One region of the Roseibium sp. ROS1 genome, then DNA from elsewhere that is predicted to be linked to it. Evidence: predicted binding sites of a transcription regulator. Region 1 holds the regulator's gene; the other holds the start of a gene.
What was found. The regulator PhoB, encoded in region 1, activates phosphate uptake and scavenging genes when phosphate is short. The targets are predictions, from matches to a motif close to TGTCATNNANCTGTCAT.
Positions count from the first base shown of each region.

Region 2: the regulator PhoB is predicted to act here: its motif matches at 2,982-2,998, upstream of ACYQ6M_RS10355 (DapH/DapD/GlmU-related protein).

Region 1 covers NZ_BAAGIG010000003.1:490,132-498,094, reverse strand. The annotation lists gene pstA (phosphate ABC transporter permease PstA) at 1-208, shown strand, start outside; gene pstB (phosphate ABC transporter ATP-binding protein PstB) at 256-1,017, shown strand; gene phoU (phosphate signaling complex protein PhoU) at 1,049-1,744, shown strand; gene phoB (phosphate regulon transcriptional regulator PhoB) at 1,825-2,526, shown strand; gene ACYQ6M_RS18410 (GcrA family cell cycle regulator) at 2,853-3,389, opposite strand; gene ACYQ6M_RS18405 (acetylornithine transaminase) at 3,830-5,026, shown strand; gene argF (ornithine carbamoyltransferase) at 5,026-5,955, shown strand; gene ACYQ6M_RS18395 (Hsp33 family molecular chaperone) at 5,966-6,952, shown strand; gene ACYQ6M_RS18390 (alpha/beta family hydrolase) at 7,069-7,716, opposite strand; gene ACYQ6M_RS18385 (sterol desaturase family protein) at 7,832-7,963, shown strand, end outside.
Region 2 covers NZ_BAAGIG010000002.1:462,873-470,835, reverse strand. The annotation lists gene phnE (phosphonate ABC transporter, permease protein PhnE) at 1-675, opposite strand, end outside; gene phnD (phosphonate ABC transporter substrate-binding protein) at 858-1,772, opposite strand; gene phnC (phosphonate ABC transporter ATP-binding protein) at 1,831-2,664, opposite strand; gene ACYQ6M_RS10355 (DapH/DapD/GlmU-related protein) at 3,064-3,690, shown strand; gene ACYQ6M_RS10350 (helix-turn-helix domain-containing protein) at 3,779-4,348, shown strand; gene ACYQ6M_RS10345 (HD domain-containing protein) at 4,398-5,018, shown strand; gene ACYQ6M_RS10340 (SpoIIAA family protein) at 5,158-5,529, shown strand; gene ACYQ6M_RS10335 (class II glutamine amidotransferase) at 5,628-6,416, opposite strand; gene ACYQ6M_RS10330 (aminotransferase class V-fold PLP-dependent enzyme) at 6,433-7,899, opposite strand.

The sequences.
Region 1 (7,963 bases):
CATCGCCTCCAATTTCCCGGACGGTGTGGCTGCCGGTTTCTTCTCTCCGAACTCGGCCATGCCGGCCCAGATCTACGAGTGGGCGAAACGTGCTGACCCGGCCTTCTATGAACGCGCTTGGGGCGGGATCATCGTGCTGCTGGTCTTCCTCATGACCATGAACATTATCGCTATCATCCTGCGCCGCAGGTTTGAACGCCGCTGGTAAGGATTGCTCCGATGAACGAGATGCCGAATTTTGAACAGGCGAAAACCATGACCGACAGCAAAATTTCCGCGAACAAGGTGCAGGTCTATTATGGCGATACCCACGCCATCAAGGACGTGGACATCGAGATCCAGCCGCGGTCCGTGACTGCCTTCATCGGTCCCTCCGGATGTGGCAAGTCGACGTTCCTGCGGACGATCAACCGCATGAACGACACCATCGATATCTGCCGTGTGGAAGGGTCGATCAAGATCGACGGTGAGGACATCTACGATCCCAAGGTCGATCCCGTACAGCTGCGCGCCAAGGTTGGCATGGTTTTCCAGAAGCCGAACCCGTTTCCCAAGTCGATCTACGACAACATTGCGTACGGTCCGCGGATCCATGGTCTGGCCCGCAACAAGTCCGAGCTTGATGAAATCGTTGCCTCCAGCCTGCAGAAGGCCGGGCTTTGGGAAGAAGTCAAGAACCGTCTGGACGAGCCGGGCACCGGCATGTCGGGCGGTCAGCAGCAGCGTCTGTGCATTGCCCGTGCGATTGCCGTCAGCCCGGAAGTGATCCTGATGGACGAACCGTGCTCGGCGCTCGACCCCATCGCGACCGCGAAGGTGGAAGAGCTGATCGACGAACTGCGGGAAAACTTCACCATCGTGATCGTGACCCACTCGATGCAGCAGGCTGCCCGTGTGTCTCAGCGTACCGCGTTCTTCCACCTGGGTATTTTGGTTGAAGAAGGTCTGACGGAGGACATCTTTACCAATCCGAAGGACAAGCGTACGCAGGACTATATTACGGGCCGCTTCGGCTAAGCATTTTTTAGGTTTCTGAAGGGGACACAGGATGTCTGAACATACAGTCTCGGCTTACGATGACGAACTGACGGCCATGGCCGGCAAGGTTGCCGAAATGGGTGGTATTGCCGAAAAGGCTTTCGCCGATGCGGTGTCCGCGCTGGTGTCGCAGGATCTGGAGCTTGCCAAGGCGACGATCAAGGGCGATGTCCGTCTGGACAGCCTTTACAACGAACTTGAAGTGAAGCTGATCGAGCTGATCGTCCGCCGCCAGCCGATGGGGCAGGACCTGCGTGAAATCACTGCCGCAACGCGCATTGCCAATGACTTGGAGCGTGTTGGCGATCTTGCCAAGAACGTTGCCAAGCGCGTCATCGCCATCGACAGCGACTTGCAGTCCAAGAAGCTCGCGATCGGTGTGGAGCACATGACGGAACTCGCTCTTTCGCAGCTCAAGCAGGTGCTGGATGCCTACGCCCGCAAGGATGCGGAAGCCGCCCGCCGGGTTCAGGAAGCTGACGCCGAAGTCGACGCGATCTACACATCGATCTTCCGCGAGCTCCTGACCTACATGATGGAAGACCCGCGGGTCATTACCCAGTGCGTCCATCTCTTGTTCTGCGCAAAGAACATCGAGCGCATCGGCGATCACGCGACGAACATCGCCGAGAACGTCTACTACATGGTCACTGGCGAGCGTTTGCCGGAAGACCGGGCAAAGGTCGACGAAACAGGCGCGGTCTGACCCGCCGGTAATCGTCGGATTTGCAGAAGATCTTAACGGCCGGCGCTTCGGCGCCGGTTGCGGTAATTGGAGCGAGATGTATGCCGAAGGTGCTCATCGTTGAAGACGAAGAACCGCTCAGCCTTCTATTGAGATACAATTTGGAAGCGGAAGGGTACTCGGTCGAGTCCTGTGTCCGGGGTGACGAGGCGGAAATCCGCCTGCGGGAAAGCCTGCCGGATCTGTTGCTGCTCGACTGGATGCTGCCGGGCCTGTCCGGAATTGAACTGTGCCGCCGCCTGCGGGCGCGCGAAGACACCGAGCGCCTGCCGGTCATCATGCTGACGGCACGCGGTGAGGAAGCAGAGCGCATCCGCGGCCTGTCGACCGGTGCCGACGACTACGTGGTCAAGCCCTTCTCGGTACCGGAATTGATGGCCCGCGTGCGCGCCATCCTGCGCCGGGCAAGTCCGGAAGTGGTGTCCAGCATGTTGCGATCCGGCGATATCGAACTGGATCGCGAAACGCACCGCGTTCGCCGCAACACCAAGGAAATACACCTGGGGCCGACGGAATTCCGCCTGCTGGAATTCCTGATGACATCGCCTGGCCGTGTCTTCTCCCGCGAACAACTGCTGGATGGGGTCTGGGGTCACGATGTCTACGTGGACGAACGCACTGTCGATGTTCACGTCGGTCGCTTGCGCAAGGCTCTGAACAAGGGCAAGGCGAAGGATCCTATCCGTACCGTCCGTGGTGCCGGATACGCCTTCAATGACCAGTTCACCTCTGCCACTGCCTGAGCGCAACTTGCAGAATGGAATTAAGGAGCCCGCTTTCAAGCGGGCTTTTTGTTTCTCAGCGGTTATGTGCCTTTCGCGGAACAAGGTTCTCTTCTGCGACCACCCCATCAGATGTGTCGGTGTCGGGGCTGATCCTGCGGTCCCTGTCGTGGCGGAGCGGTCAAACAAGGTTTGATTTGATGGAACGGAAACGACATGGATCGGTGCCAAGAACAAGCCGTGGGAGGTCACTGGTCGGGGTCGGGCATCTGGTCAATGGAAGGCCCAAACAAAAAAAAGCCCGCCAGATGGCGGGCTTTCTCATGAATTGGTTAGGTGCGAGGCTATCAGCCTGCCTGAGCCATCGTCTTGCGATCGCGGCGGCGGTCGGCGACCGGCTGATACGCGATCTTGCAGTGATGAGCGCAGTAGGGGACGCCGGCATCGGACTGGCGGCCGCAGAAGTAGAAGTCGTCGGTCGCCGGGTCGCCAATCGGCCATTTGCAGGTCCGCTCGGTCAGCGTCAGGATGGTTGCGCGCTGCGAGATCGGAACGAGCTCTGCAATCGGCTCTACGCGCGGCTTGGCGGCCACCACTGGTGCAGGCGAGATGTCTGCTTTAAGGGCCGTCGCGCCGATCGACTGCGGATGTGACGTCGTCGGTTTCTTCGGCGCTGCACCCGTTGCAGGAGCTGCGGTGCGCGGCCGGCGCGGCTTGGCGCTTGAAGAGGTGGACTTGGCGCGGCCGGACAGGCCAAGGCGGTGCACCTTGCCGATCACGGCGTTACGGGTAACACCACCCAGTTCGCCTGCGATCTGGCTTGCGCTCAAGCCGTCGCCCCAAAGCTTTTTGAGAAGCTCAACTCGTTCGTTTGTCCAACTCATTGCCGCACCCTTTAGTTTGACCGTCCTGCGGCCATTAACCCCGTGTTAAGCATGCGCAAGCACGCTTAATGCTGGCAGATCTAGTGCCTCTTGGTGATTTGCCTCACGAGATCTCGTGTCTGATTGCTGAGAGGTTACAATAACGTTAATTTGTCAGGCAACCACTCGACCCAAACCAGTTGGGGATGAAACGACTTTTCCCCAATTATGGCGAGGTCATTGAGAATTTTATGAAATCCGCCCTCTGCGGCACATGAAATGTCTTGTGCGCCATTTCCATTGACAGTGCATGGTACCGGCAGTGTATAAGAAAGCCGCTGCGTGCCGCCTCATCGGGGCGGCACGTTGCGTTTTGGCCCTTCGGCATCTTTTCAAGGTGACGGCCCGGCGTCGGGGCGACGCAGGGACAGCAGGGGCGTTTAAAGGAGACAAACGAGGTTATGTCCGCGACTGCACTATTCGGAAATTACGCAAGATCGAACCTGTCTTTCGATCATGGGGAAGGCGTCTGGCTGGTTACCACCGATGGCCGACGATTCCTCGATTGCGGTTCCGGCATCGCGGTCAACGCACTCGGTCATGCCCATCCGCATTTGGTCAAGGCGTTGCAGGATCAGGCAGCCAAGCTGTGGCATACCTCCAACCTGCACCAGATCCCGGATGGCGAACGGCTGGCGCAGCGCCTGTGCGCGGAAACCTTTGCCGACAAGGTGCTGTTCGTGAATTCCGGCGCGGAAGCGATGGAAGCTGCCATCAAATGCGCGCGCCGTTATCATTATGACAACGGCAACCCCGAGCGGTTCCACATCGTGACCTTCGAAGGCGCTTTCCATGGCCGGACCATCGCGACCATCGCGGCTGGCGGCCAGGCGAAATATCTTGAGGGCTTCGGCCCGAAGGCTCCCGGTTTCGATCAGGTGCCGGCAGGAGACCTGGATGCGCTGAAAGATGCCATCGGTCCGCAAACGGCCGCAATCGCGATCGAGCCCGTGCAGGGCGAGGGCGGTATCCGCGAAATTCCGACCGATTTCCTGCGTGCGCTGCGCAAGATCTGTGATGACAACGGCATTCTGCTGATCTTCGACGAGATCCAGACCGGTGTCGGACGGACCGGCAAGCTGTTCGCTCACCAGTGGACGGGCGTGGAACCGGACCTGATGGCAATCGCCAAGGGTATCGGCGGCGGGTTCCCGATGGGCGCATGTCTTGCAACGGCAGAAACGGCAGCGGCGCTGTCCCCCGGGACCCACGGCACCACCTTTGGCGGCAATCCGCTGGCCATGGCAGTCGGCAATGCCGTTCTGGATGTCGTTCTGGAAGACGGGTTCCTGGAAGGTGTCCGTCAGAAGGGGCTCAGCTTCAAGCAGAAGCTGGCCGGACTGGTGGACGGCCATCCGGACGTTCTGGCCGAAGTGCGCGGCAACGGCCTGATGCTCGGTCTGAAATGCGTGGTGCCGGTGGCAGATTATGTGCTTGCAGCCCGTGAAGCCGGTCTGCTGGCAGTTCCTGCCGGCGATAACGTGGTGCGCATCATGCCGCCGCTGACCATGAGCGAAGAGGAAATTTCCATTGCTGTCGAGCGCCTGGAACAGGCTGCTGTCGCCATGGAAGCGAAATTGGCGGAAGGAGCGGCCTGATGACCGCAAACGGAACCTACCGGAACTTTCTGGATCTGACGGACTTCGAAGGCGACGAACTGCGCGCCATCCTGGACACCAGCCGGAAGATCAAGTCGAGCCGCAACGGTGTGCATCGCGGCCAGGGCCCTCTGGCCGGCAAAGTGCTGGCCATGATCTTCGAACAACCATCGACCCGTACGCGCATTTCCTTCGATGTCGGCATGCGCGAGCTTGGCGGCGAGACCTTGATGCTGACCGGTGCGGAAATGCAGCTCGGCCGCGGAGAGACAATCGCCGATACGGCGCAGGTTCTGTCGCGTTTCGTCGACGCGATCATGATCCGCATCCTCGATCACAACGACCTGCGTGAACTTGCAGAAAATGCGACAGTGCCGGTGATCAACGGCCTGACCAAGCTCTCGCATCCCTGTCAGATCATGGCGGATCTGTTGACCTTTGAAGAGCATCGCGGTTCGATCAAGGGCAAGAGCGTTGCCTGGACCGGTGACAGCAACAACGTGCTGGCTTCCTGGATTCATGCCGCGCCGCGCTTCGATTTCGAATTGCGCATCGCGACGCCGGGCGAACTGGCGCCGCCGATGGACCTGATTGAAACTGCTCGTGCCAAGGGTGGTTCCATTCAGGTCACGACGGACCCATATGAGGCAGTCAAGGGGACCGACTGTGTCGTGACCGACTGCTGGGTGTCCATGGGTGATGACGATGCGGAATCGCGTCACAACCTCCTCAGCGCCTATCAGGTCAATAAACGCCTGATGGCTGAGGCAAACCAGGACGCCCTGTTCATGCATTGCCTGCCGGCCCACCGGGGTGAGGAAGTCACCTCGGACGTCATGGACGGTCCCAACTCCGTTGTGTTTGACGAAGCCGAAAACCGGCTCCATGCCCAAAAGGGCATTCTGGCCTGGTGCTTCGGCGCAGCATAAGGCAAGCCAAGTGGCACTTAATCTTGATGAACTGGGCATTACGCCTGCAGGGCTGGACGCTGTCCGGCCCTTTGCCGTGGAAGGGCTCGACGTGCGCGGCCGTGCGGTCGCGCTTGGTCCTGTCCTGGAAAAAATTCTTGACCGGCATGCCTATCCGGAACCGGTCTCGCGCCTGCTGGCGGAAGCGATCGTTCTGACCAGCCTCTTGGGCACGTCGCTGAAATTCGACGGCCGCTTCACGCTGCAGACGCAGACGAAGGGGCCGGTGTCCATGCTGGTCGTCGACTTCAAGTCACCCGACGCAATCCGCGCCTGCGCAACCTTGGATGCTGCTGAAGTCGCAGCGCTGATGGCTGATGGCAAGGCAACGCAGGAGGCCCTTCTCGGGCACGGACATCTGGCGATGACCATCGACCAGGGAATGCACATGCAGCGCTACCAGGGACTGGTGGAGCTGGATGGTGTGTCGCTGGAAGAAGTCGCACGCCGGTACTTCGAGCGATCCGAGCAGATCCCGACAGAAGTTCGTCTTGGTGTCGGTGAACTGTTCACCCGCCAGGAAGGCGAGGGGCACGTGAAAACCTGGACCGCCGGCGGGATCCTGATCCAGTTCTTGCCCGAAGCGCCGGAACGCATGCGCCAGGCTGACATTGATCCGGGCAATGCCCCAGAAGGCACGAGCCCGCACGAGATTGACGAGGATGATGCCTGGGTGGAAGCCAAGGTACTGGTCGAGACGGTCAAGGATGTCGAACTGACTGATCCGGAAGTCAGCGTGGAAATGCTGCTCTTCCGGCTGTTTCACGAACGCGGCGTCCGCCTTTTCGAACCGCAGCCTCTGGTCGACAAGTGCAGCTGTTCTCGCGAGAAGATCGAGAATGTTCTCGCCGGGTTCAGCGACGACGATGTCGACCACATGACTGTCGACGGCAAGATCATCGTCACCTGCGAGTTCTGCAGCACCAGCTACGAATTCGACGGCAAGCCCGGCCAGTAAGCCGGACTGTCGTGAAATTCAAAAAGCCCGGATCGGAAACGGTCCGGGCTTTTTCCTTGCTGCCTTGCGCGTAAGCCCTGGACTTGCGCTGCGCTTGTCCGGGTACGTAGTGGGCCCTAACCCGTGAGCCGATCCACGAATGCCCTGACTGCTTCGGCTGCCAGCTTGATGTTGCCGTCGAGTGTCGCCGGCGACTTGCCGCGCGGTCCGAAGTCGTGGTTGCCGTCTTCCAGATAAGTAAGGCTGACATGAGCTGGCAAGGTCACTTCATCGAGTTCCGCCTTCGAGCCGAACGGATCCCTGTCGCCCTGGAGAACCAGAACCGGCCGTTTGGCGTCCTGCAGCGGCTGGAGCCGCCACTCGGCATCGGCCTTGCCGGTCGGGTGGAAAGGGTAGCCGAAACAGGCAACGCCCTTGGCGCGCCCGGGCAGCGAGCCGCCGCCTGCCAGCATCGCGGCGACCCTACCACCCATCGATTTGCCGCCGATCAGCAGAGGGCTGTCGCTCTGGCTGAGGACAGATTGCAGGGCGGTCTGGAACTCGGCAATCAGCTTGTCGGCCCGGGGCGGCGGCTTTTTCGGGCCTCCCGTCCGGCGGCCGGCCATATAGGCAAATTCAAAACGTGCGGCCGCAATGCCTTGGCTCGCGAGGGCTGCCGCGAGCTTGTTCATGAAGGTTGAGTCCATGGCTGCGCCAGCGCCATGGGCCAGCAGCAGTGTTGCCACAGGTGGCGTTTCGGGGCGGTTCCAGAGAAAGTCGGTCATGATGATGTGATCTGTCGCAGCGGCAAGGAATGATATCAGGAGTATTGTCGTATCGCCCTATCGTGCGATCGGGACCGTGGCAAGCAGCATTAGTCAGGACGTTTCAAAAGACCCCATGTTTGACCAGATCGACATCAACCAGGTTCGCATGGCCTGTTTCGGCGGCATCTTTCTGATAATGGCGCTGTTGGAGGCGGGCTTGCCACGGCGGCGCCTGATGAGCAGCCGCTTGAAGCGCTGGCCGACC
Region 2 (7,963 bases), on a different contig from region 1:
GCCGAGAATGGCAGAAGCACGCACATTGATTTCAAGGCGCAGTAGGAAATAGCTGAGATAGTTCGGCGCCACCTGGGGCAGCACCGCAAACCGGATGCGTTGCAGCCAGCTGGCCCCACAGGCCGACAGGCCCTCGATGGGCTTGCGGTCGATGTTCTCGTTCACTTCGGAAAAGAGTTTGCCGAGCGCACCTGCGGTATGAAACGCAACGGCGATCATGGCTGGTACGGGGCTAGAGCCGAGCACGAAGATCAGGAACAGCGCAATGATCAATTCGGGAAAGGCACGTGTGATGTCCATGATGCGGCGGACTACCGGGATCAACGGTCCCCAGCTGTCGACATTGCGTGTGGAGGCCATCGCCAGCACCACCGCCATCGCGCCGCCCAGAAGGGTCGCAACCGCGGCAATGTTCAAGGTTTCCAGCATGGCCGGAACGAACTGCAGCATCAGCGAGAAAAAGGCCGGGCCGGCTTCAAAGGCTTCAACGACGATCTCGCCCGGATAGTCGAAGAATTTGGAAAGACCCTGAATAAATCCGCCGGAATTCATCGAATTGGATTTCGAATAACCGGAGACCAGAACCGCTACGACCAGCAGCAACCCTATCAATGAATAGAGCTGGCGGCGTTTGCGCATGGACAGGATTTCCTGCTCGAGTGCGGCAACAGCCATTGTTTGGGACCTTTACTTGATGCTCACTTCATCCGAAGCGGGGTGGCTTAGCTGGATCAATCCTTCGAAACCTGGTGATCCTGGCCCTGTGGAGCCACTTCTTGCGGAAAGTCGATTCCGCTGGCCGATACTTGAGAAAACGCGGGCCGGAGACCGGCCCGCGCGGAGATCGGAAATTCCGATTACTCGCTCTTTGCCTTACGGGCAGCGACGATGGATTCGTAAGCCGCATGGGTGATCGGTTCGAAGCCGCGTGCTTCACCGGCCATCACGCCGTAACCACATTCCTTGTCTTCCTTGACGAGGTTGGCCATCAACTCGGTCATCTTTGCCTTGATGTCGTCCGGCAGCTTCTTGGACAGGACAACCGGGCCTTCCGGGATCACCGGCGAACGCCAGATTTCCTTGATCTCGGTCATGTCGACCAGACCCGCATCGGTTGCCTTGCGCAGAGCGCCGGAATTGTAGCCGTCTTCCCATTCGCCAAGACCGTCAGCCCAGGTCACACCGCCGGCAATGTCGCCGTTGAATACGGCAACGATGGTCTGCTCGTGACCACCGGTGAAGACGACGTCGGAGAAATACTCACCCGGCTTCATGGAGTAGCCGAGTTTCGGGATTTCGATGGACGGGATCAGGTAACCGGACGTGGAGTTCGGGTCGCCGAAGCCGAAGGTCTTGCCCTTCATGTCTTCCAGGGAGTTGATCTCGCTGTCGACGCGGGCAAAACCGATGGAGTAGTAGCCGTAGCTGCCGTCGTTGTTGACCTTGACCAGAACCGGCTCAACGGCTTCCGGGTCGGTCAGGAAGACTTTTGCGTAGCCGGAAGCACCGAGCCAGGCCATGTCGAGGTTACCGCCGAGCAGGCCTTCGATAACGCCGTTGTAGTCTGCCGGAGCAAACAGCTTTGTCGGAACGCCGAGCAGTTCCTCGGTCTTTTCGCGCAGGCATTCGTTGGCACGCAGACGGTCGGAAGCATTTTCGCCGCCGAGCAGGCCGATACGGAATTCCGTGATTTCCGCTGCACCGGCAACAGAAGCGTTCAGAGCGATCATGCTGACGGCAGCAAGCGCAGCAACTTTAGCAACGAGTTTCATTTGGGACACTCCCCGAGAGTTCTCAATTTTGATGACGTTAAGCGGGTGCGCAGCCGGATCAGACCGCTGCTGCCGCCGGGGTCATCGCACCGGCGGATTCTCTGGAACCGGACTGGCCGGCATCGATGGCGGTGGATGTCGCCGCCTCGTTAAAGCTCTCATCGGCACCGTAGATTTCGCGTGCGACAGCCGTGGTCAGCGCTTCCGGCGCCCCGTCGAACACGAGGAAACCGTCGCGCATGCCAATCACCCGGTCGCAATAGGTCCGGGCAGTGTCGAGCGTGTGCAGGTTGCAGATGACGATCTTGTTGTCGCGCTCGTGAATTTCACGCAGCGCATCCATGACGATCTTGGCATTCATCGGATCGAGCGAGGCAATCGGCTCGTCCGCCAGGATCATGTGCGGGTCCTGCATAAGAGCGCGGGCAATCGCAACACGCTGCTGCTGACCACCGGACAGTTCCTCGGCCCGCTTGGTGGCTTCCTGGGCAATGCCCAGTCTGTCGAGCGCACCAAGCGCCGAATTGACGTCTTCCTGGCTGAAGATGTTGAAGAGGCTCTTCAAGGTGCCGTGACCGTTGAGGCGCCCCAACATGACGTTGGTGACAACATCCAGGCGCGGCACCAGGTTGAACTGCTGGAACACCATGGCGCAGTCGCGCTGCCAGCGGCGCATCATGCCGCCTTTCAGGCTGAGAATGTCCCGGCCATCGAACAGGATCTGTCCGGCGCTGGCGGGGGTCAGCCGGTTGATCATGCGCAGCAAGGTTGACTTGCCGGCACCGGACCGACCGATGATCCCGACCATCTGCGGTCTTTCGATATTAAAACTTACTTTGTTGACCGCGGTCCGAGACCCGAAGGTCTTGGTGACTTCCTGAAATTGAATCACGCGCCAGCCCTGTCCGTTGTGTTCGTCGTGCTGCGCGACAAGAGCCACCGGACCATTACAGAAAAATGACATTCCTTTGTCGGGGAGCCCAAAATTTTATGACAAATCAATGACATCCCTGCCTGAAGCATCGGCAGAACAACCATCTCCGGCGGGAATTCCGCTGCGCTCTCAGCGCTTTCCGGGCCCCCTCGGCGTCACATATGCCTGGCTGAAATTAACTCGGAAATCAGTGCTCAAATACAAGGCTTCTACCCGCCAAATGCCGTTTTCACCGCTGTGGATGCATGCAAAAAAAGTAACGGAAGTCACGCCAGTGTCATCAAAGCGTCACGACCGGTGCCAGCAACACGGCTACAAACCGTTTCCGCACTCCTTCCAACGCTATATGGAGCATCCATGTCCGCCCCGACCCAGAAGCCTTCCCTCACCGAAGCCCCGAACATTCATCCGGAGGCCAGGGTGCTGAATTGTGATCTCGGCATCTGGACCGAGGTTGGCGCACGCACGGAAATGCGCGAAAGCAGCATGGGGGACTATTCCTATATCGTGCAGGAAGGCGATGTCGTCTGGTCGACCATCGGCAAGTTCTGTTCAATCGCCCGTCGCGTCCGCATCAATCCGGGAAACCACGCAACCTGGCGCGCCTCCCAGCACCACTTCACCTACCGCGCTGCTGCCTATGACCTTGGCGAGGACGACGCGGATTTCTTCCAGTGGCGCAAGGACGACTGGGTCACCATTGGCCATGATGTGTGGATCGGCCACAATGTCACGGTGCTTGCCGGCGTCTCGATCGGCACCGGAGCTATTGTTGCAGCCGGGGCAGTCGTCTCCAAGGATGTCGCCCCTTACACCGTTGTTGGCGGTGTGGCCGCCAGGGAAATCAAACGGCGATTCACCGGACAACAGGAACAGGCGCTGATCGATATCTCCTGGTGGGACTGGTCCCATGAAGAGCTGAAGCAGCGGCTGCCCGATTTTCGCAAGTTGTCGATCGACGCGTTCATCGAGAAGTACCGCTGATCCCACAGGTGGCGCGGACACCTGCTCAGGTGAGCCGTGCCTTCTTTTCCCGCTGCACAAAATTCCCGGGACGCGTTACACTTGCACCATGCAAACAGAAACCGCCGTTCTTGAAAGCAGTCTTGGACCGTCGCTGCGGCGCTGGCGCGTACTGAACCGGGTCAAGCAGGAAGCTCTGGCGCATGAACTTGGCGTCTCGCAGACGAGGATATCGCGCTGGGAGAGCGGCAAGTCGCAGCCGGACGACAGCGACAGGGCGAAGATCACCCGTCTGCTGAGGGCACGTCCGGAGAGCGCCGCCGACAAGGCCCTGCTTGATCTTGTCTCCCGGTCCGCGATTCCCGTGCATCTGGTCTGCGACCTCACACACAGGCTGCTGGCCATGTCCGTACCGCGTGCCTGCGAATGGCGCGCACCGGTGAACGAGTTTCTGAACCGGCCCCTATGGCGTTTTGCGTCCGAAGGCATCCGGGCAACGGAGCACAGACTGACCGACTATGGCTGGTTCGAGCCGGATGCTCCGGACATTGTCTACCGAACGGAACACGTCGATTTCCCGGAAATGACCATCCCGGAGAGCATCATCCGGATTTCGCGCCTGCCGCTGTCAGACGGACGGTTTGCGCGGCTGGTCCGTGAAGAACAGGATGCCGCATAAATTATGCGGTAACTCGTCTGGCGCGGTGGCCCGCAATAATCTGGCCGCCATGACAAAGACGCCCCCTTCCCTCGATCTTCCTGAAATTTCCCACACCAGACTGACGGGCCTGCTGGACTTCCTTCAGGCTGCAGAGCAGCTGAAGGACACGCTTCGCTCGGGATCGACATCCGGCGGCAGGCCGGAGAGCACTGCCGAACATAGCTGGCGACTGGCCTTGATGGTTCTGTTGTTCGAACCAGAGCTGAAAGAAATCGACATGCTCAAACTCCTGAAGCTGACGCTTGTGCATGACCTGGGCGAAGCCATCTCCGGAGATGTCCCCGCTCCACTCCAGTCGCCGGGTGACGACCGTCAGGAACGCGAGAGGCGGGACTTCCTGACCTTGTGTGAGCCGCTGCCGGGTGACGTGGCTGGGGAGCTAACCTCCCTCTGGGATGAGTATGCAGCGGCACGAACCGTCGAAGCACGACTTGCCAAGGCGTTCGACAAGCTGGAGACCATGCTTCAGCACGTTCTGATGCCAAGGCAAGCGCCTTCATTTTATGAGTTCAACCTGGGTTACGGCCGTGATCGCACCGATTGCAGTGCTCTCACGCGCCAGTTGCGGGACGAAGTCGACGAGCTGACCCGCACCATGATGACGGGCGCCGGACGGGAAATCGCCTGATTGCACCAGTGACTTTGCCGCTCAAGGGTACCTGGTGCCTTGCCGGGCGGTCAGCAAAAAAGATCAGGCAGGTTCTTATTTTTCGTGTTTGGGTTTACCCTTCTGGTTGTGCCGTCCAGTCACTGCCGGAGGAACCAGCATGTACACCATTCTGCCCCGCAGCCAGGGTGCCGTTCTCGGTGTCGAGATTTCCGGAAAAATCGATATTGATCAGGAAAAGAACCTGATCGCCAAGGCCGAGGAGATGATTGAAGATCAGGGCAAGATCAGCGTTCTGGTCGTCCTTGGCGATCATGTCGGCGTTTCCTTCGAGGCCGCCAAGGCAGACATCCGGTGGGTGCTTGCCAACATGCAGCATCTCAACAAGATCGCCATCGTGACGGACAGCAAGTTGCTTGCCGCCCTCGTTGCGATCGACGCCACGTTTGCACGGATGGTCGGAATTCAGGAAAAGCACTTCGACCGGGATGAAATCGATATCGCCTGGCACTGGATCGAAACGCCAGTCTGAGGTCAAGCCGTTGGCGATTTCTGCCACTGAGGCTGCCGTCCAGCCTCATCTGACAATTCAGTTCTGGCAGGTCAGTCCTGGCAGGTCAGTCCGGAAAATCAGGCGTCAGCGAGCTGTTCATCACTCAGGAAGGCAACCTGGTTCACCTTGCCGTCCCTGACCTCGATCATCTGGCCCTGAGGCACTTCCATCCAGCATCCGCGGGCTTCATCCAGCGGTTCGGACACCACCATCACACCGTCGTCATACACCCGGTAATAGAGCGTCGGCGCCAGGTTGTCCGAAGCATAGCGGGCGGCATAGAGCGTTTCACCATCCGACCAGCCGGCAGCAAAACGCATGTGCGGCGTCGTTCCGGCGTATTTGGACAGGGCTTCTGCTTCGAACACAGCTCTCGCCATCGCCGCGCGCGGGTGCAGATTGAGTCCATAGGCGAGCGCGACCAGAAACAGGCTTTCGCTGTCGGTGCCGCCGATGCGGTCGCGGTAAAGGTCGTCCGGGATCATGTTGTCGAGGCGACGCTTCACCTTGTCGTAGCCGCCGACCTGACCGTTATGCATGAAGGTCCAGCGCTGGAACGTGAAAGGATGGCAGTTGTCCCGCGTGGTCGCCGTTCCGGTTGAGGCGCGCACATGTGCCAGGAAGTGGCGAGACCGGATGTGCTTGGAGATCTGCAACAGGTTTGGATCCGACCAGGCGGGCCGGACGTCCTTGTAGACACAAGGGGTGTCCCGGTCGCCGTACCAGGCAACGCCGAACCCGTCGGCATTGACCGATGTCTTGCAGGACAGCGCGTTGCGGCTCTGGTCGATCAGCGAATGCGCCGGATCGCAAATGACTTCTTCCAGGTATTTGGGAGCTCCGCTCCAGGCAGCCCAGCGGCACATGTCGACTTGGTGTCCTTCAAGCAGCGTCTTGCATGGCCTTGAAACGGGCCGTGGTTTCATCGCACGCGTAGTAATCCGCGGCCGGATAAGGATGCAGCGCCAGATCTTCGACGGCGGCAATGATCTTGTCCGCCTTGTCTACTGTCATGAGCACTGAAAAATTGAGCCGTGTCCAGCCGGGTTTCTTCAGTTCTTCACCGGAAAGAATACCGGCCCTCAACGCTTCGGACTGTTCCGGACCGATATCCAGCAACCGATGGGCATAGGGCCCGGCACAGGCGCAGCCACCACGGGCCTGGATGCCATAGATGTCCGACAGCATGCGGGTGACGAGCTGCTGGTGCACATAGCCTCCGCGTTCCAGATCCTTCACACGGAACGAGAACACGGGTAGCACGTGACGGGCCTTGTCGTTTCCGAGGATCTCGATCGCCGGATTGTCACGCCAGACCGCCAGCGCCTTGGCACGCCAGGCGGCGTTCCGCTCGTCCATGAGCCGCTGCCCAATGGCTTCCTTGACCAGAAAAGCGAGCGCCGCCCGGATATCGCCGATCACGTTCGGCGTACCAGCTTCCTCGCGGGCTGAAAGATTGTCTGAATAATCATGAGCCCAGGGCGAGACGAAGCGTACCGTTCCTCCGCCCGGAAAGACCGGTGTCGCCTTGCTGACAGCTTCCTTACGCACGATCATGACACCTGACGCGGCTGGCCCACCGATGAACTTGTGCGGCGAGACAACAACCGCATCTTTCTGGGCATCCGTGCCGGCTTTTATATCTACCGGCAGGTAAGGGCCGGAACCCGCGCAATCCCAAACGCTGAGCGCGCCGTAACGCTTCAGAATGCGTGTGACCGCCACGTCGTCAGTAACGATGCCGGTTACGTTGGACATCAGCGAGAATGCTCCAACAATCAACCGGCCGGCCCCCGCCTTGCGCAACACAACCTCCAGCTCTGCAAGATCAGGTCCACCAGTTTCCGCTTCGTCTATCTCGATCACCTCCGCTCCGCTCTCGCGCCAGGGCAGAATGTCTGAGTGATGTTCATAGGGACCGATCACAACAAGTGGCTGTTCGCCCCGCTCTGCGGCGGCCGAAACACCAAGAAGATGTACAAGCCGGTTAAGGCCTGCGGTTGCCCCCGAGCCGCAAAAGACCGTCGCGTAGCCCTGGTCAGCCCCGCAAATGCGGGCGATTTCAGATCGCGCGGCCTCGCGCATTCGTGTCATTGCGCTGCCGCAGTAGGAAGCCTCGGTGTGGCTGTTCGCGTAGACCGGCAGGATTTCTTCCAGAACGAATTCCTCGACCTGACGCAGAGCCCGCCCGGAGGCGACGTAGTCGGCATAGATCAGCTCGCGTTCGCCAAACGGACCTGAAATGGTTGCCCCCTCGCCGATCAGCCCCGCGCGCAGGCGGGAAATCAGGTCCGGAGATTTCAGTTCCTCGATGAAATGATCGAGTGCCGTGCCTGTTTTTTGGGTCATCTTGTGCTCCGAAACGTCTTTTTCGGATCATACGACCCCTTTCACTGGGATATCTTCACCTCAT